2 regions of the Streptomyces sp. NPDC101393 genome follow, and region 1 is predicted to be linked to the other one. Evidence: predicted binding sites of a transcription regulator. Region 1 holds the regulator's gene; the other holds the start of a gene.

Region 1 (9,616 bases):
GACCAGCGCGGAGTCCGCGATCACGACCTTGTGGTGCGCCTCGTAGCGTCCCTTGAGGCCGCGCAGGATCGCCACCGTGTCCTCGACGTTCGGCTCGGCGACCAGCACCTGCTGGAAGCGCCGCTCCAGCGCCGGGTCCTTCTCGATCCGCTCGCGGTACTCGTCGAGCGTCGTGGCGCCGACCATCCGCAGCTCACCACGGGCCAGCATCGGCTTGAGCATGTTGCCGGCGTCCATCGCGGAGTCGCCGCCGGCGCCCGCGCCGACGACGGTGTGCAGCTCGTCGATGAAGGTGATGATCTGGCCGTCGCTGGACTTGATCTCGGCGAGGACGGTCTTCAGCCGCTCCTCGAACTCACCGCGGTACTTCGCACCCGCGACCATCGCCCCCAGATCGAGCGCGACCAGCCGCTTGTTGCGCAGCGACTCGGGCACATCGCCCTTGATGATCCGCTGCGCCAGCCCCTCGACGACGGCGGTCTTGCCGACGCCCGGCTCGCCGATCAGCACCGGGTTGTTCTTCGTACGGCGCGAGAGGACCTGCACCACGCGGCGGATCTCCTGGTCCCGGCCGATGACCGGGTCGAGCTTGCCCTCGCGGGCCGCCGCGGTGAAGTCCGTACCGAACTTCTCCAGCGCCTTGTACGTGCCTTCCGGATCCGCGGTGGTCACTCGCTGCCCGCCCCTGCTCGTCTCGAAGGCGGTCAGCAGCTTCTTGGCCGAGGCGCCCTGCTGCTCCAGCAGCTCACCGGTCCGGCCGCCCTTGGCGGCGATGCCGATGAGCAGATGCTCGGTGGAAACATACGCGTCGCCGAGCTCCTTCGCGCGCTGCGCCGCATCGGCGATGACGGCCAGCAGGTCGCGGTCCGGCTGCGGCGGCGCGACGGTCGAGCCCTGCACGCTGGGCAGCGCGGCGAGCAGCCGCTCGGCACCGGAGCGCAGCGCGGCGGCGTCCGCCTCGACGGCCGCCAGCAGATCCATGATGTTCTCGTTGTCCTGCCCCGCCAGCAGCGCGAGCAGCAGATGCGCGGACGTCATGTCCGCATGCCCGGCGGTGACCGCCCGCTCATTGGCGGCGCTCAGCGCCTCCCGGCTCTTGTTGGTCAGCTCGGCGTCCACGTCCGCGTGCTCCTCCTCGTGCTCGTCCTGCGGTCCTGTGATTCCGGCCCCGCGGCCGGTCTGCTCACACCAACGTGCGATAAGTTGAGTCTATTCCACTCAAGGTTGATCCGGGAGCGTCAGCACGCACGGATCACGCCCTTCTTACGGGTGAGGGAAGCCGAACGCACCTTCGCCGGCGCTGCGCCCTGGCGCCACTGGCCTTCCACCACAAGGAGGTGCAGCATGACGGCTATGGCACACGAGCCGATGCCCACGCAGGACAACACCCTCCTGGACGGCTTTCTGGCCCTGGAAACCCCGACCGGTTTCCGGGCCGAGCTCATCGAGGGGGAGATTGTTGTGACACCGCCGCCGGATGGCGATCACGAGGACTATCTGAGCACCGTCAACCGGCAGGTGCTACGGGAGTCGGTGACCGACATGGAATGGTCCGGTCATAAGGGACTCGTCCTCTCCAGTACGGGCGGTCTGCCCACGGACCACGTGGTCCCCGACGCCACCATCGCCCCGCGCACGCTGCGCCTCTTCCGCGGCGCGCCCCCCTGGATGCCCAGCGACGGCGTCGCCATGGTCGTCGAGGTGACGTCGAGCAGGCCCCGGAAGGACCGTGTCGCCAAGCACCACGACTATGCCCGCGCCGGCATTCCGCTCTACCTCCTCATCGACCGCGAGAAGTCCGCCCTCACGCTCTTCAGCGACCCCACCGCAGAGGACTACGTAGCGAACATCACGGTCCCCTTCGGCAAGTCCGTCCCCCTCCCCGCGCCTTCTCCTTCGACCTGGAGACGACCGACTTCCTCTGAGGCTCCGGGGCCGGGCCCCAACTACCCTTGCCCCATGGCCCACGACCTCTCCGCCCTCAGCTCCGAGTACCTCGCCTTCTGGGGCGAATACCTGATGCCGACGCTGACCACCCTCCGCCGCAACGGCACCCCGCACGTCGTCCCCGTCGGTGTGACCTACGACGCGGAGCAGCGGATCGCGCGGATCATCACCCGCAAGGACAGCACCAAGGTCAAGAACATCACCGCCGCCGGGCCGGACGGGATGCCGGTGGCCGTGTGCCAGGTCGACCGCGGGCGCTGGGCGACGCTGGAGGGCATCGCGCGGGTGCGTACGGACGCCGAGTCGGTGGCGGACGCGGTGAACCGCTACGCCGGGCGCTACCACCGGATGCCGTCGCCGAACCCCGACCGCGTCATGATCGAGATCGCGGTCACCAAGGCGCTGGGCCGGGCCTGAGCCCGGTAGGACGCCCTGCTGCCCGGCCTGGCCGAAACCGGGCCCCTTCCGCCCGCCCCCTGGCAACCACCTGGTACCCAGGAGCGGTTGGCACCGAGCCTGGAGGCCCTATGGCGTCGGCAGTGCGCATCCCCACCACCGTTCCCCGCCGCGCGGAACCCGCCCGGCCGTGCCCGCGCGCCGAGCTGTGCCCGCGGTGCGGCGGCCAACTCGCCGTCAACCAGGACGGATGGAAGATCTGCCACGCCTGCGGCTACGCCTCGCCGCCCGGCACCGCCCCTCCACCCAGGGCCGTCCGCGGGGGTATCGTCGCCCCCACAGTCGCCACGCCCCGGAGGGCACGATGAACTCGGTCCGAGTGACGGCGATCGCCTGCCTGATGCCGCTGTCCGAGCTGGACGAGGACCCGTTCCTGGTCGACGACCGCCGCCAGCACGACATGTGCAAACAGTGGGCGGCAGCCCGTGACTACCACCTGACCTGCCAACTCAGCCTGCACCAGCTGCGCGCCGACCACCTCGCGCTGTGGAGCGACGTCGAAGCGGGCAAGGTGGATGTCTTCGTGACGCCCAACCGCAGGGCGCTGGAGACCGCCATCGACGGCGCCGACGAGTTCACCGCACGCTGCGCCGCGGCCGGCGTCCGCCTGGAGCTCGTCGACGTCGACGAGCCCGTCTACACACTGGCGATGAAGTCGCATGTGCACCGCCGCCTGTCGATGCCGACGGCCGGCTACAACGGCTGCTGACCGGGGACGACCTGCGGCGGGCAGACGAAAAGGGCCGGGTTTCCCCGGCCCTCTCGCTGCGTTCGCAGGCGGCTAACCGTCCCGCTTGGGGCGCCACACCACCAGCGCGCTGGTGTGGTGCACGTCCTGATACGGGACCAGGTCGCGGCGGTAGGAAGCATGCACCGCCGCCTCCCGCTGCTGCATCGCGCTGGCCGCGCCCTCCACGGCGCCCTGCAGCTCGGCGACCCGCTGCTGGAGGGCGGCGACCTGATTCTCCAGCTCGATGATGCGCTTGATGCCGGCGAGGTTGATGCCCTCGTCCTGGGACAACTGCTGCACCGTACGGAGCAGTTCGATGTCCCGGGCGGAATAGCGGCGGCCCCGCCCGGCCGTGCGGTCGGGCGAGACCAGGCCCAGCCGGTCGTACTGCCGCAGGGTCTGCGGATGCAGGCCGGAGAGCTGAGCCGCGACGGAGATGACGTACACCGGCGACTCTTCGGTCAGTTCATACGGGTTCCGACGATGCCCGCCCCGGCTGTCCATCTCAAGCTCCCTTCGCGGCCTGGAACAGCTCCTCCCGCGGGTCATGGCCCGCGGTCGCCTCGCGATAGCTCTCCAGCGACTCCTTCGCCTTGTCGCCGAGATCCTTGGGGACGATCACCTCGATGGTGACCAGCAGGTCACCGCGAGTGCCGTCCTTACGGGCCGCGCCCTTGCCCCGGGCCCGCATCGTGCGGCCGTTCGGAGTGCCGGCCGGCACCTTGAGGGTGACCGGCGGGCCGCCCAGCGTCGGCACCTTCACCTCGCCGCCGAGCGCGGCCTCCGGAAAGGTGACCGGCACCGTGACGGTGAGGTTGTCGCCCTTGCGGCCGAAGACCGGGTGGGCGTCGACATGCACCACGACATACAGGTCGCCGGCCGGGCCGCCCTGTTCACCGGGGCCGCCCTTGCCACGCAGCCGGATGCGCTGGTCGTGCGAGACGCCCGCGGGGATCCGGACCTGCATGGTGCGTGAACTCGTCGCGCGCCCGCTGCCCTTGCACACGGTGCAGGGGTCCTGGGCGATCAGGCCCCGGCCCTTGCAGTCCGCGCAGGGATCGGTCAGCGAGAAGCCGCCGCCCCCGCCCCGGCTGACCTGACCGGTGCCGACGCAGGTCGGGCAGACCCGCGGGGTGCCGTTCTTGTCGCCGGTGCCCGAACACGCCTTGCACGGCGCCTGGCTGGACATCCGCAGCGGGACCGTGGCCCCGTCGACCGCCTCGGTGAAGCTGAGCGTCACCTCGGACTCGATGTCCTGGCCGCGGCGCGGCTGGGTACGGGTACCCGCGCCGCCGCGGTTGAACAGGCCGCCGAAGACGTCACCGAGTCCGCCGCCGAAGCCGCCGGCACCGCCGCCGCCACTCTGGCCCGGCGCGCCCCCGAAGAGGTCGCCGAGGTCGAAGTTGAAGCTGCCGCCGCCGGCGCCGGGACCGGGGCGGTAGCCGCCGTTGCCGAACAGCGACCGGGCCTCGTCGTACTCCTTGCGGCGCTTGGCGTCACCCAGGACGTCGTTGGCCTCGGAGATCTCCTTGAAGCGCTCCTCGGCCTTGGCGTCACCGGTGTTGGCGTCCGGGTGGTTCTCCCGGGCGAGCTTGCGGTACGCCTTCTTGATCTCCGCTTCGGTCGCGTCCTTCGGGACGCCGAGGACCTTGTAATAGTCCTTCTCCACGAAGTCCTTGGTGCTCATCCCCGACGTCCCTCCTTCCGCGCGGTTATCTCTGTCGTTCTCACGTCAGCCCTCTTCCGGGCCACCGCTCTCCTCGTCAGACGACGTGCTGTCCTCCTCCGAGGCGGGCTTGCCGGCCTGTGCGCCGGGCTGCGGCTCGGCGACGGCGACCCGCGCGGGGCGGATCGTTCGTTCACCGATGCGATACCCGGGCTGAAGGATTGCCACGCACGTGGTCTCGGTGACATCCGGTGCGTAGGAATGCATCAGCGCTTCATGGATCGTCGGGTCGAAGGGCTCGCCCTCCTTGCCGAACTGCTGCAGACCGATCTTGGCAACGACGGTCTCCATCGATTCGGCCACCGACTTGAAGCCGCCGACCAGCTCGCCGTGCTCGCGGGCACGGCCGATGTCGTCGAGGGTGGGAAGGAGCTCGGTCAGGAGGTTCGCCGCGGCGATCTCCTTGACCGTGACCCGGTCCCGCTCCACCCGACGGCGGTAGTTCTGGTACTCCGCCTGGAGCCGCTGGAGGTCCGCCGTGCGCTCGTTGAGCGCCGTACGCACCTGGTCCAGCTGCGCCGTCAGAGCGACATCCTGGATGTCCTGGGTGCCTTCGTTGTCGTCCCCGGCCGGGGACGAGCCCGCCGTGTTGTCGGCGGACTCGGCCTGCGCCGCGTCGTCAGGGTTTCCTGCGGACTCGGTGTCGGAGGGGACGTCGGGCTTCTCGTCGAAGCCCGGGGTCTCCTCCGTCACGCGGCACCATCCTTCTTCGGCTTCTCGTCGTCGACGATCTCGGCGTCCACCACGTCGTCGGCGGCGTCGGCCTGCGCCTCGCCACCCTCGGCGCCCGCGGCACCGGCAGCGCCCTCGGCGCCACCCGCGGCCTGGGCGTCGGCGTACATGGCCTGGCCCAGCTTCTGGGAGACGGCGGCGACCTTCTCCGTGGCGGTGCGGATCTCGGCCGTGTCCTCGCCCTTGAGCTTCTCCTTCAGCTCGCCGACGGCGGTCTCGACCTCGGTCTTGACGTCACCGGGGACCTTGTCCTCGTTGTCCTTGAGGAACTTCTCGGTCTGGTAGACGAGCTGCTCACCCTGGTTGCGGGACTCGGCGGCCTCGCGGCGCTTGGTGTCCTCGTCCGCGTACTGCTCCGCCTCCTGGCGCATGCGGTCGACCTCGTCCTTCGGCAGCGAGGAGCCGCCGGTGACGGTCATCTTCTGCTCCTTGCCCGTGCCGAGGTCCTTGGCGGCGACGTGCATGATGCCGTTGGCGTCGATGTCGAAGGCGACCTCGATCTGCGGGACACCGCGCGGGGCCGGCGGCAGACCGGTCAGCTCGAACATCCCGAGCTTCTTGTTGTACGCCGCGATCTCGCGCTCGCCCTGGTAGACCTGGATCTGCACGGAGGGCTGGTTGTCCTCGGCGGTGGTGAAGATCTCGGACCGCTTGGTCGGGATCGTCGTGTTCCGCTCGATGAGCTTGGTCATGATGCCGCCCTTGGTCTCAATGCCCAGGGACAGCGGGGTGACGTCCAGCAGGAGGACGTCCTTGACCTCGCCCTTGAGGACACCGGCCTGCAGCGACGCACCGATGGCGACGACCTCGTCCGGGTTGACGCCCTTGTTGGCGTCCTTGCCGCCGGTCAGCTCCTTGACGAGCTCGGCGACGGCCGGCATACGGGTCGAGCCGCCGACCAGGACCACGTGGTCGATCTCGGACAGGTTGATACCCGCGTCCTTGATGACGTTGTGGAACGGCGTCTTGCAGCGGTCCAGGAGGTCCGAGGTGAGCTGCTGGAACTGCGAGCGCGTGAGCTTCTCGTCCAGGTGCAGCGGGCCCTCGGCGGAGGCCGTGATGTACGGGAGGTTGATCGTCGTCTCGGTGGAGGACGACAGCTCGATCTTCGCCTTCTCGGCGGCCTCGCGCAGACGCTGCAGCGCCATCTTGTCCTTGGCCAGGTCGACGCCGTGGCCGTTCTGGAACTGCTTGACCAGGTAGTCGACGACGCGCTGGTCCCAGTCGTCACCACCGAGGTGGTTGTCACCGTTGGTGGCCTTCACCTCGACGACGCCGTCACCGATCTCCAGCAGCGAGACGTCGAAGGTGCCGCCACCGAGGTCGAAGACCAGAATGGTCTGGTCGTCCTTCTCCAGGCCGTACGCCAGCGCCGCCGCGGTGGGCTCGTTGACGATACGCAGGACGTTCAGGCCCGCGATCTCGCCGGCCTCCTTGGTCGCCTGGCGCTCGGAGTCGTTGAAGTAGGCAGGGACGGTGATGACCGCGTCCACCACCTTCTCGCCCAGGTACGACTCGGCGTCACGCTTGAGCTTCTGCAGGATGAAGGCGCTCATCTGCTGCGGGTTGAAGCCCTTGTCGTCGATGTCGATCTTCCAGTCGGTGCCCATGTGGCGCTTGACCGACCGGATGGTCCTGTCGACGTTCGTGACCGCCTGGCGCTTGGCGACCTCGCCGACCAGCACCTCGCCGTTCTTGGCGAAGGCGACAACGGACGGCGTGGTCCTGGCGCCCTCGGCGTTGGTGATGACGGTGGGCTCACCGCCTTCGAGAACACTGACGACGGAGTTCGTCGTGCCCAGGTCGATGCCGACCGCACGTGCCATTTCAATTCCTCCAGCTGACTTGAGTGGAACAGACTCAAGCGTGCAACACGGATCGAAACCTGTCAACAGAGCTGAGTCGGGCGCACTCAACTTTTATGTCGGCCTTATCGTCAGTGCCATGTCAGCCAAGACGTCCGCGCCCAGGAGAGGGTTGCCTGCGCGACACAGATCACCGGCCGGGCGGCTTCATGGGGCGGCGGATACTGGGTAACCTCAGCGCAGACCTGAAAAGTTACCGCTTAGTAATTCCCTAGAGTCCCCTGGATTCCCCCGAGAAATCCGCTCTCGCAGGTTCGAGGAGCCACCCATGCAACTCGCCGCGATCATCGTGTCGCTGGTCCTAATCGCGGTCGGCGTCGCGCTGTTCGGCCGTGCCATCCTGCAGATCTACCACTTCGTACGGCTAGGCCAGCCCGTACCCGCAGGCACCCGCACGGACGAGCCCGTCCAGCGCACCGTCACTGTCGCCAAGGAGTTCCTCGGCCACACCCGGATGAACCGCTGGGGCATCGTCGGCGTGGCGCACTGGTTCGTGGCGGTGGGCTTCTTCTCGCTGCTGCTCACCATCGTCAACGCCATCGGCCAGCTCTTCAAGGCCGACTGGCTGCTGCCGGTCATCGGTGAATGGGCGCCCTACAACGTCTTCGTCGAGTTCATCGGCACGATGACGGTCGTCGGCATCCTGGTCCTGATCGTCATCCGGCAGCTGAGCAGGCCGGGCGGCGCGGGCCGCAAGTCCCGCTTCGCCGGCTCCAACATCGGCCAGGCGTACTTCGTCGAAGCGGTCATCCTCATCGTCGGCGTCTGCATCTTCATGCTGCACGCGCTGGAGGGTGCCCAGCATCACGTGGCCGGCTACGACGCCTCGTTCTTCATCTCGTACCCGGTGGTCTCGGGGCTGGAGGGCCTGGACGTCCCGACGCTCCAGAACCTCACCTACTTCTTCGCCGGCCTGAAGATCGCGACGTCCTTCATCTGGATGATCACGGTCGCCCTGAAGACCGACATGGGTGTCGCCTGGCACCGCTTCCTGGCCTTCCCCAACATCTGGTTCAAGCGCGAGGCCGACGGCGACGTCGCGCTCGGTGCGCTGCAGCCGATGACCACCGAGGGCAAGCCGATCGACTTCGAGGACCCGGGCGAGGACGACCAGTTCGGCGTCTCGCAGATCGAGCACTTCTCCTGGAAGGGCATCCTCGACTTCTCCACCTGCACCGAGTGCGGCCGCTGCCAGTCGCAGTGCCCCGCCTGGAACACCGGCAAGCCGCTGTCGCCGAAGCTGCTGATCATGGCGCTGCGCGACCACGCGCACGCCAAGGCGCCGTACCTCCTGGCGGGCGGCGGCAAGGACGACGAGGGCAACGAGAAGGCCACCGCCGAGCAGCTCAAGGACGTCCCGCAGTCCGCGCTGGCCGAGGCCGAGCGCCCGCTGGTCGGCACCCTCGAAGAGAACGGCGTCATCGACCCGGACGTCCTGTGGTCGTGCACCACCTGCGGCGCCTGCGTCGAGCAGTGCCCGGTGGACATCGAGCACATCGACCACATCGTCGACATGCGCCGCTACCAGGTCATGATCGAGTCGTCGTTCCCCTCCGAGGCCGGAACGATGCTCAAGAACCTGGAGAAGAAGGGCAACCCCTGGGGCCTGGCCAAGAAGCAGCGCCTGGCCTGGGTCAAGGAGGTCGACTTCGAGGTCCCGGTCGTCGGCCAGGACGTCGAGGACCTCACCGAGGTCGAGTACCTCTACTGGGTCGGCTGCGCCGGCGCCCTGGAGGACCGCGCGAAGAAGACCACGAAGGCGTTCGCGGAGCTGCTGCACATCGCCGGCGTGAAGTTCGCGATCATGGGCGGCGACGAGAAGTGCACCGGTGACTCCCCCCGCCGCCTGGGCAACGAGTTCCTCTTCCAGCAGCTCGGCGCGGAGAACGTGGCCACGCTGAACATGGCCTTCGGCGAGTCCCTCGCGGAGGACGGTTCAGTGGACGAGTCGACCAAGAAGCCGAAGTCCGCGAAGAAGATCGTCGCGACCTGCCCGCACTGCTTCAACACCATCGCGAACGAGTACCCGCAGCTGGGCGGCGAGTACGAGGTCATCCACCACACCCAGCTGCTGCAGCACCTCATCGACGAGGGCAAGCTCACCCCCGTCACCCCGGTCGAGGGTCTGATCACCTACCACGACCCCTGCTACCTGGGCCG
Region 2 (9,616 bases), on a different contig from region 1:
CTGCCGGGACCGGACGGCGCCGGACCGCCGCGGTTGAACCGCTCGAAGACGCGGTAGCGCTCCGACTCCGGAATGCCGGGCCCCTCGTCCTGCACCTCCAGCTCCAGGCTCTGCGGCCCGTCGCCGCGCCGCGCGTGGACGGTGACCCGGCCGTGCTGCGGGCTGTGCTTGATGGCGTTGTCGATGAGGTTGGCGACGACCTGGTGCAGCCGCTCGGCGTCCGCGTGCGCGGTCAGCTCCGGCGGGGACACATCGAGATGCAGGTGTACGTCCGTACGGGTGTGGGTGCCGGAGCCGGCGAGCCCGGACAGCGTCGAGGCGCCCCGGCTCATATTGGCCTCCTTCAGCACCCCCGACAGATACGGCCAGACCTCGAAGCGCCGGGAGTGCAGCGGCACCACGCCGTTGTCCAGCCGGGACAGGTCCAGCAGGTGCTCGACCAGCCGCCCCAGCCGCTCGGTCTGCTTCAGCGCCGTCCGCATCGTCTCCGGATCGGCCTCGGAGACGCCGTCCACGACGTTCTCCAGCACCGCCCGCAGCGCCGCGATGGGGGTGCGCAGCTCGTGCGAGACATTGGCGACCAGCTCCTTGCGGTGGGTGTCCACCGCCTCCAGGTCGGCCGCCATCCGGTTGAAGGCGTCGGCCAGGTCGCCGAACTCGTCGCGGCGCTCCGAGCGCACCCGCCGGCTGTAGTCGCCGTGTGCCATCGAGCGGGTCACATCGGTCATCTCGTCGAGCGGCGCGGTCAGGTTGTTCGCCACGAACTGGGTGATCAGCAGGGACGCGATGATCGAGAAGACCGTGATCACCCGCAGCTCGGTCGCCGAGGCGATCGCCACGAACACCAGGAGCGTCGTGATGATCACCGAGACGATGACCAGCGCGCCGAGCGCCGCCTTGACCGAGCGGTACGGATCCAGCGGCCGCAGCCCCTCCCAGATCCGCTCCCAGATCTCTTCCGCGCGCTCCCGCCACCGCCGCATCATGCGGCCGGGGTCTCCAGCGCGTAGCCGACGCCGTGGACCGTACGGATGCGCTCGGCGCCGATCTTGCGGCGCAGCGCCTTGATGTGGCTGTCGACCGTGCGCGTCCCTGAGGCGTCCGCCCAGTCCCAGACCTCGGCCAGCAGCTGCTCACGGGAGAGCACCGCGCGCGGGGTGTTCGCCAGGCAGACCAGCAGGTCGAATTCGGTCGGGGTCAGATGCACGTCCGCGCCGCGCACCCGCACCCGGCGCTGGGCGTGGTCGATCTCCAGCTCGCCGAGGCGCAGTATCCCGGTGCGCGGGGTGTGCGCCGCGAGGGCGGCCCGCTCGACCCGGCGCAGCAGGACGTGCACCCTGGCGGCCAGCTCGCGCATCGAGAACGGTTTGGTCATGTAGTCGTCGGCGCCGACACCGAGGCCGACGAGCATGTCGGTCTCGTCGTCCCGAGCGGTGAGCATCATCACCGGTACGGGCCGCTGGGCCTGGACCCGGCGGCACACCTCCAGGCCGTCGAAGCCCGGCAGCATCACGTCGAGGACCAGCAGATCGGGCTGCCAGGCCTCGGCGGTGTCCACGGCGGCCGGGCCGTCCGTGGCGGTCTGTACCTGGAAGCCCTCGGCGCGCAGCCGGGCCGCGATGGCGTCCACGATCGTCGGGTCGTCCTCCACGACCAGCACCCGGCGCTGGGCGCCCGGCGTGGCCGCGGTGGTGCCGCCCTGGGTTGTCTGAGTCTGGTCCATCGCCCGCCCCTGCATGTCCCCTGCGTGGTCGCGTATTGCTGGGCAGCAGCGTAAGGGCATGGTGTGACTGTCGGCTACGCGCCCTTGCGCGCCAGATGCACCACGTCGGGGACGCCTCGGACAACGGTGATCTCTTCCGTCCGTACCCCATGGAATCCGGCATTTCGGAGCGCCTCGTCGAAGGCGGACGACGGCTGCGCGGACCAGACGGCGAGCACTCCGCCGGGTGTCAGGAGGTCATGGCAGGCGGCGAGGCCTGCGGGGGAGTAGAGGCTGTTGTTGTCCTCGGTGACGGTCCAGTCGGGGCCGTTGTCGATGTCCAGACACAGGGCGTCGAAGGGGTGTTGGTCCCCGCCCGCCCGGATGTGCGCGATCAGATCGGTGTGTGCGATCTCGGTCCGGGGGTCGGCCAGCGCGGCCGCCGAGACCGCCGACAGCGGGCCGTCGCGGTGCCAGTCGATCACCGCCGCCTCCCGCTCGACGACCACGATCCGGCCCCAGCGGGGCTCGGCCGCGGCCCGCGCCAGCGAGAAGCCGACGCCGAGGCCGCCGATGAGGACGGACGGCCGCTCCCGCCCGGCCGGCAGCTCGGCCAGCGCGGCGTCGATCAGCAGCCGCTCGGAGCGTCCGTCGGAGGTGTCCATCAGGAAGCAGCCGTTGGCGATGATCTCGTAGACCGCAGGCGCCGCAAGGGTTCCGGGGCCCTCGGGGGAGCCGCCCCGCTGCCGCAGGACCACCTCGCCGTACGGGCCCTCGCGGCGGTCGAGGGTGCGCGGGGCCTCCTGGAGGCCGGCCGTCGGATGCATCGGATGCGCGGGGGTAACGGGAGCCATGCGGTCATTTTGGCCAACCACCGGGGCGGCGGTCCAAACGTTTTGGAAATGGCCGGAGGACGACCCCGGACGTGGCGAATCTCATGAGGGTTGCTCTGCGTGACGCATCTCACCCGCACAGCTCGCTCATGGGTTGAACGTGCAGGCTGGTCGCGCACGTTGTCCAGGGCGGGGGCGGAACCGCGGCAGCGGACCTGCGAGAGCCGAACCGCGGGAGCGGAACGAAAGGGGCGGTGGCGTGAGCGTGCTGGAAACAGCCGGTGGTGTGCCCGCCGGGAGCACGGCCGACGGCAGCGCGCCCACCACCCTCGCGCGAGGGCGGCCCTGGCGCGTGCTGCCGGGTCCCCTCAGTGCCCCCTTTACCTTCTGTTACGCCGCCCTCCTCGCCGCCACCTCCCTCTTCGCCGCGTACGCGAACCCCTCGCTGGTCTCCGAGCTGCTGAGCGGCTCCAGCACGGACGTCGTGCACCTCGCACGCACCCCGCTGCTGGTGCTCGTCGCCAGCGCCCTGTGGATCGCCGGCGGCCTGACCTCCGCGTACGCCCTCGCCTTCCTCGTCGTACTGACCGCACTGGAGCGGCGGATCGGCGGGCTGCGCACGGCCGCCGTGTTCTTCGGCGGCCATGTGCTGGCCACCCTCGCCACCGAGCTGCCGGTCGGATTCTCGGTCGCGGTCGGACAGCTGCCGGACAGTTCCCTGCACCGCCTGGACTACGGCATCAGCTTCGGCGTGATGACCTGCACCGGAGCGCTCGCCGGACTGCTGCCCGCCTGGGCGCGCTGGCCCCTGCTCGCCGGTGTCGGCTACCTCGCGGTCTCCGACCTGCTCGCCTACACCGACCCCCTGACCGACTGGGGCCACACCCTCGCGCTCGCGCTGGGAGCGGTGTCCTGGCCGCTGCTGCGCCGCTGGCGTGACCGGCGTACGGGCCCCGCCCCGCTCCTGGGAGATCTCGGGCATCCGGCGCTGCACGGCGCCCGTACCTTCTGACGTCCGGGTGCGGGTGCCCGGCCCGCGCGGTCTACTCGGTCGTGAATGCCGCGAACGCCGCGCATCGGGACGAGGGATGCCGCATGCGAATGATCTTTGTGAATCGGCCGGTGAAGAGTGTCGAGAAGTCGACCCAGTTCTTCGGGAAGCTCGGCTTCGAACTCAACCCCGCGTACTCCGACGAGAGCTGTTCCTGTCTGGTCATCGACGAGAACATCTACGTCATGCTGCTCGCCGAGCCGCGCTTCAAGGACTTCATCAACGACGAGATCAGCGATACGGGCACCGGGACCGAGGTGCTGAACTGCCTGTCGGCCAACAGCCGCCAGGAGGTCGACGACCTTCTGTCCGCGGCGCTCGCCGCCGGCGGCAAGCCCTGGAAGCCCGTCATGGAGGAGGGGCCCATGTACGGCGCCAGCTTCCAGGACCTCGACGGACACGTCTGGGAACTGGTCTACATGGAGCAGTAGTTGCCGGGGCGCCGGGGCCGGTGAGGCCGGGCCGGTTCACGGCTGGGGCGTCGGCGCCGCCGGGTAGGGGTGCCGGGAGGTCCGGAGGACGGCGTAGGCGCTGCCGCCCAGCAGCGCCACGCCCGACAGCACGCCGCTGACGAACGGCACCCACGCCACCGCGGGGCTCGCCGCCATCGCGAGCCCGGCCGCGCCGAGCACGGTGAGCGCGACACCGGGCACGGCGATGCTGCGCCGCTTCCAGACCGCCATCAGCGCCACGAAGTGCAGCCCCACGATCAGTGCGATCCACGCGACGGCGGTCTCCTCGGGTGCGCCGGCGGCACGGAGCGCCAGATTGCCGCCGATGAGGAGGACCACCTCCGCCACCACGACGAGAGCGAACTTCCCGCGGAACCACGGTGGTTGAGGCTCCGCGGAGCCCTGGGCCGCCGCGGGCCGCTCCTGTCGTCCGGCGCGGAGTGCGAGCGCCGGCAGCCCGGCGAAGGTCAGCACGGCGAGCACGCGCAGCGTGTTGCCGACCGCCGGGGGCAGCGGGGAGTGGGCGTTGGCGACCACGAAGATCGTCCCGAAGAGTGCGCCGATGAAGACACCGGACATCCGCTGCAACATCCGGTGAACGTAGCAGTCGGGCCCCGCGCCGACACCCCCTGTGGCGGCCCTATCCGAGCCAGACCAGCATCCCGTCGCCGTCATCGGCCGCGGCGCGGAAGAACGGCCGCAGGGCGTCGTAGTGCTCGCGCACATAGTCCAGGGACTCGCCGCCCCCGCGCTCCCAGACGATCGTCGGGTAGACCTCGGACCGCGCGAGGTCGGCCGGGTCGACGCCCGCGGTCAGGTCGGCGCCGGATATCGACGCCAGCGCCTCGGCGGCCGCCCGCACCCGGTCGGGGGCGAGGCAGCGGGGTGGTCCGTAACCCCAGTCGTCGGCGTTGGCCAGCTCCTCCTCGCCGTGGACGATGTCCACCGGGAAGGACGTGCGGCGCAGCAGGAAGCCGACGGCGTCCCAGGCCTTGTCGATGTCCAGGCAGCGCGCGGCCGCCGGGTCCGTGCCGTCGGCGGGCTCGGCGTTCATGCGCGCGCTGACCAGATCCAGCGCCCACTCGGGATCGCGGCGGGCCCGGTCGAGTTCGGCGGGTGTGACTCGTGCGTATTCCCCGATCATGCTCATGGTCCGGATGCTAGGTCCGGGCACTGACAACGCGGCGTGCCCGGGGTGGGGTGCGGCGGGCGCAGCGATCGAAACAAGCCGTCCGGCGCGGCCGGCGGCCCCTGGGAGAATGGGGCCACATCAGGGCGAGGCCGACCTGTCGCGCCCCAGGTAGCAGGAGTTCAGCCACCTTGCCCCAGGACCGCGAGCACCCGATTCCCGATACCGCCCCCGGTGGCGCGCCCGGCACCGCGGATCCCGGACCGCGGCCCGACCTAGGCCTGCGGGCCGACTGCGGCAGCTGCTTCGGACTGTGCTGCGTCGCGCTGCCGTTCGCCGCCTCGGCGGACTTCGCGATCGACAAGGACGCCGGGAAGCCCTGTCCCAACCTCCAGCCGGACTCCCGCTGCGGCATCCACGCCGAGCTGCGCGAGCGCGGCTTCTCCGGCTGCACGGTCTTCGACTGCTTCGGCGCCGGCCAGAAGGTCTCGCAGGTCACCTTCGGCGGCCAGGACTGGCGGGGGTCCCCGCGCGGCGCACGGCAGATGTTCGACGTGTTCCCCGTCATGCGGCAGCTGCACGAACTGCTCTGGTACCTGGCCGAAGCGCTGACCCTGGACCCGGCCCGCCCCCTCCACGCCGACCTGCGCGACGCGCTGGAGAAGACCGAGCGGCTCACCCTCGGCAGCGCCGAGGAGCTGTCCGCGCTGGACGTGCCGGCCCACCGCGGCGAGGTCAACGCGCTGCTGCTGCGCAGCAGTGAACTCGTCCGCGCCGAGGTCCCGGGCCGCAGGAAGGACCGGCGCGGGGCCGATCTCATGGGGGCCCGCCTCAAAGGCGCCGATCTGCGCGGGGCCAACCTCCGGGGCGCCCTCCTCATCGCGGCCGACCTCCAGGGCGCGGACCTGCGGTCGGCCGATCTGATCGGCGCGGACCTGCGGGATGCCGACCTCCGTGGCGCCGACCTCACCGGCTGCATCTTCCTGACCCAGGCTCAGGCCAACGCGGCCAAGGGCGACGGTGCCACCCGCCTGCCGCCGGCGCTCACCCGCCCGTCGCACTGGAAGCGGTAGCGACTGCCCGCCCCGGCCATCCCCGGAGCCCCCCGGCCGCGCTGTCCCCTCCTCTCTGTACCCCTCCGGTCCCGCTGTCCGCTGTGATCGCTCACAGCGAACGCCGCCTGGGGAACATCTTCCGCACTCCTTGCATTGAGTGGGTATAGCTCAACTTGCTTGCCGAAGGGGAGATCATGGCTTCGACGTCCACATCGCTCACTCTGCCCGTGCTGCCCCTCGATGACGAGGTCGTGCTGCCCGGCATGGTGGTGCCCCTCGACCTGTCCGACACGGATGTGCGGGCAGCGGTGGAGGCCGCGCAGGCCGCCGCCTCATCGGGTAACAAGCCGGAGGTGCTGCTTGTGCCCCGGGTCGACGGCACCTACGCCGGTATCGGCACGCTCGGCCGGATCGAGCAGGTCGGGCGGCTGTCCGACGGCGACCCCGGTGCGCTGATCCGGGGCCTGGGCCGGGTGCGGATCGGCTCCGGCACGACCGGTCCCGGAGCCGCGCTCTGGGTGGAGGGCACCACCGTCGAGGAGACGGCCCCCGACCCCCTGCCCGGCTCGGCAGGTGAACTCATCACCGAATACAAGGCCCTGGCCACCAGCTGGCTGCGCAAGCGCGGCGCCTGGCAGGTCGTGGACCGCGTGCAGCAGATCGACGACATCGGGACCCTCGCCGACAACTCCGGGTACTCCCCGTTCCTGACCACCGAGCAGAAGGTCCAGCTGCTGGAGACCGTCGATCCGGTCGCCCGGCTGAAGTTCGCCACCGAGGCGCTGCGCGAGCACCTCGCCGAGCAGGACGTCGCCGAGTCCATCGCCAAGGACGTCCAGGAGGGCGTCGACAAGCAGCAGCGGGAGTTCCTGCTGCGGCGCCAGATGGAGGCGGTCCGCAAGGAACTCGCCGAGATCAACGGCGACCCCGAGGACGAGGGCGAGGACTACCGCGCCCGGGTCGAGGCCGCCGAGCTGCCCGAGGACGTCCGCAAGGCCGCCCTCAAGGAGGTCGACAAGCTGGAGCGGTCCAGCGACCAGAGCCCGGAGGGCTCCTGGATCCGCACCTGGCTGGACACCGTCCTCGAACTGCCGTGGAACGCCCGCACCGAGGACGCCTACGACATCGCCGGCGCCCGGGAGATCCTGGATGCCGACCACTCCGGCCTGGACGACGTCAAGGAGCGGATCACCGAATACCTCGCCGTCCGCAAGCGCCGGGCCGAGCGCGGACTCGGGCTGGTCGGCGGGCGCCGCGGCGGCGCGGTGCTGGCGCTCGTCGGGCCGCCCGGTGTGGGCAAGACGTCGCTCGGCGAGTCCGTCGCGCGGGCCATGGGCCGCGAATTCGTCCGGGTCGCCCTCGGCGGTGTGCGGGACGAGGCGGAGATCCGCGGTCACCGCCGTACGTACGTCGGCGCGCTGCCCGGCCGGATCGTGCGGGCCATCAAGGAGGCCGGGTCGATGAACCCGGTGGTGCTGCTCGACGAGATCGACAAGGTCGGATCCGACTTCCGCGGCGACCCCGCGGCCGCCCTCCTGGAAGTCCTGGACCCGGCGCAGAACCACACCTTCCGCGACCACTACCTGGAGGTCGAACTGGACCTCAGCGATGTGGTCTTCCTGGCCACCGCCAACGTCCTGGAGTCCATCCCCGAGCCGCTGCTGGACCGCATGGAACTGGTCCGGCTGGACGGGTACACCGAGGACGAGAAGGTCGTCATCGCACGGGATCACCTGCTGCCCCGCCAGTTGGAGCGGGCCGGTCTCGAAGCGGGCGAGGTGACCCTGGAGGACGACGCGCTGCGCAAGCTGGCGGGCGAATACACCCGCGAGGCGGGCGTGCGGAATCTGGAGCGGTCGGTCGCCAGGCTGCTGCGCAAGGTCGCGGCCCAGCACGAACTGGGCGAGCGGGAGCTGCCGTTCACGGTCGGCACGGACGCGCTGCGTCCGCTGATCGGGCGCCCGCACCACACCCCGGAGTCGGCGCAGGACCCGGCCGAGCGGCGGACCGCGGTCCCCGGTGTGGTCACCGGCCTCGCGGTCACCGGTGCAGGCGGCGACGTGCTGTACGTCGAGGCGTCGCTCTCCGATCCGGAGACCGGTGCGGCCGGGCTCCAGCTGACCGGTCAGCTCGGTGACGTGATGAAGGAGTCGGCACACATCGCACTGTCGTTCCTGCGCTCGCACGGCGCCGAACTGGAGCTGCCGGTCGCCGATCTGAAGGAGCGCGGAGTGCATCTGCACGTCCCCGCGGGCGCCGTCCCCAAGGACGGTCCGAGCGCGGGCGTGACGATGACGACCGCGCTGGCCTCGCTGCTGTCGGGCCGGCAGGTCCGGCCGGACGTGGCGATGACCGGGGAGATCTCGCTGACCGGGCGGGTGCTGCCGATCGGCGGCGTCAAGCAGAAGCTGCTGGCCGCGCACCGCGCCGGGATCACGACCGTGATCATCCCCAAGCGCAATGAGCCGGATCTGGACGACGTGCCGGCCGAGATCCTGGAGGGCCTCAGGGTCCACCCGGTCGCGGACGTCCGGCAGGTCCTCGAACTGGCGCTGACACCGGCCTCGGCCGGTGCCGCACCGGAGGTTCCGGTCGCCGCGTGACGGTAGTGGCCGGCAACCGGCAGGGCCCCTCCCGCACTCCGTGTGCGGAAGGGGCCCTGTTCGTCCCGTTCCTTCGCGCAGGCGGCCGGGCGCCGACCCCGCCCCGTACGCAGTCGGCGGGTCAGCCGTTGGCGAGGGCCTGGAGGCGGTCCAGGGCGCCGTTGAAGCGGTTGTGGTCGCCGACCGTCGGACCGGTCGAGGTGTACTGCCAGATGGTGTGGAAGCCCCAGCCGGCCGGGAGTTCACCGACCGAGGAGCCGTAGCGCGGGACCCACAGCGGGTTGACCGCGCCGAAGGCGCCGGAGTTGCCGGTGCACTGCTGCCACCAGCTGGTGGAGGTGTAGATGACGGCGTCCCGGCCGGTGCGCGCCTTGTAGGTGGCGAAGAAGTCCTTCATCCAGTTGACCAGCCCGGCCGCGCTCAGCCCGTAGCAGGTCGCCCCGTAGGGGTTGTATTCCATGTCGAGAGCGCCGGGCAGCGTCTTGCCGTCCTTGGACCAGCCGCCGCCGTGGTCGACGAAGTAGTTGGCCTGCGCGGCGCCGCTGGAGGTGTTGGGGGTGGCGAAGTGGTACGCGCCACGGATCATCCCGACGTTGTATGAGCCGTTGTACTGCTGCGCGAACGACGGGTTGGTGTAGCTGGTGGATTCGGTCGCTTTCACGTAGGCGAAGCGGACGCCGCTGTTCCAGAGGGTCTGCCAATTGACGCTGCCCTGGTGGCCGCTGACGTCCACGCCCTCGACCGAGGCGGCGGCCGCGGAATCCGGCGGGGCGACTCCCGGGGCGACTCCC

Evidence for each region. The regulator HspR, encoded in region 1, represses chaperone genes until heat shock. The targets are predictions, from matches to a motif close to TTGAGNNNNNNNNNCTCAA.
Region 2: the regulator HspR is predicted to act here: its motif matches at 6,376-6,394, upstream of lon (endopeptidase La).

Annotation. Positions count from the first base shown of each region.
Region 1 is NZ_JBIWNU010000005.1:622,334-631,949, reverse strand. It holds gene clpB (ATP-dependent chaperone ClpB) at 1-1,119, opposite strand, end outside; gene ACIRQ7_RS19420 (Uma2 family endonuclease) at 1,345-2,364, shown strand; gene ACIRQ7_RS19415 (hypothetical protein) at 2,708-3,112, shown strand; gene ACIRQ7_RS19410 (heat shock protein transcriptional repressor HspR) at 3,185-3,637, opposite strand; gene dnaJ (molecular chaperone DnaJ) at 3,639-4,820, opposite strand; gene grpE (nucleotide exchange factor GrpE) at 4,866-5,552, opposite strand; gene dnaK (molecular chaperone DnaK) at 5,549-7,417, opposite strand; gene ACIRQ7_RS19390 ((Fe-S)-binding protein) at 7,725-9,616, shown strand, end outside.
Region 2 is NZ_JBIWNU010000001.1:469,613-479,228, reverse strand. It holds gene ACIRQ7_RS02040 (ATP-binding protein) at 1-986, opposite strand, end outside; gene ACIRQ7_RS02035 (response regulator transcription factor) at 983-1,723, opposite strand; gene ACIRQ7_RS02030 (spermidine synthase) at 1,798-2,556, opposite strand; gene ACIRQ7_RS02025 (rhomboid-like protein) at 2,690-3,547, shown strand; gene ACIRQ7_RS02020 (VOC family protein) at 3,631-4,017, shown strand; gene ACIRQ7_RS02015 (hypothetical protein) at 4,054-4,629, opposite strand; gene ACIRQ7_RS02010 (YfbM family protein) at 4,679-5,188, opposite strand; gene ACIRQ7_RS02005 (pentapeptide repeat-containing protein) at 5,383-6,240, shown strand; gene lon (endopeptidase La) at 6,417-8,825, shown strand; gene ACIRQ7_RS01995 (lysozyme) at 8,947-9,616, opposite strand, start outside.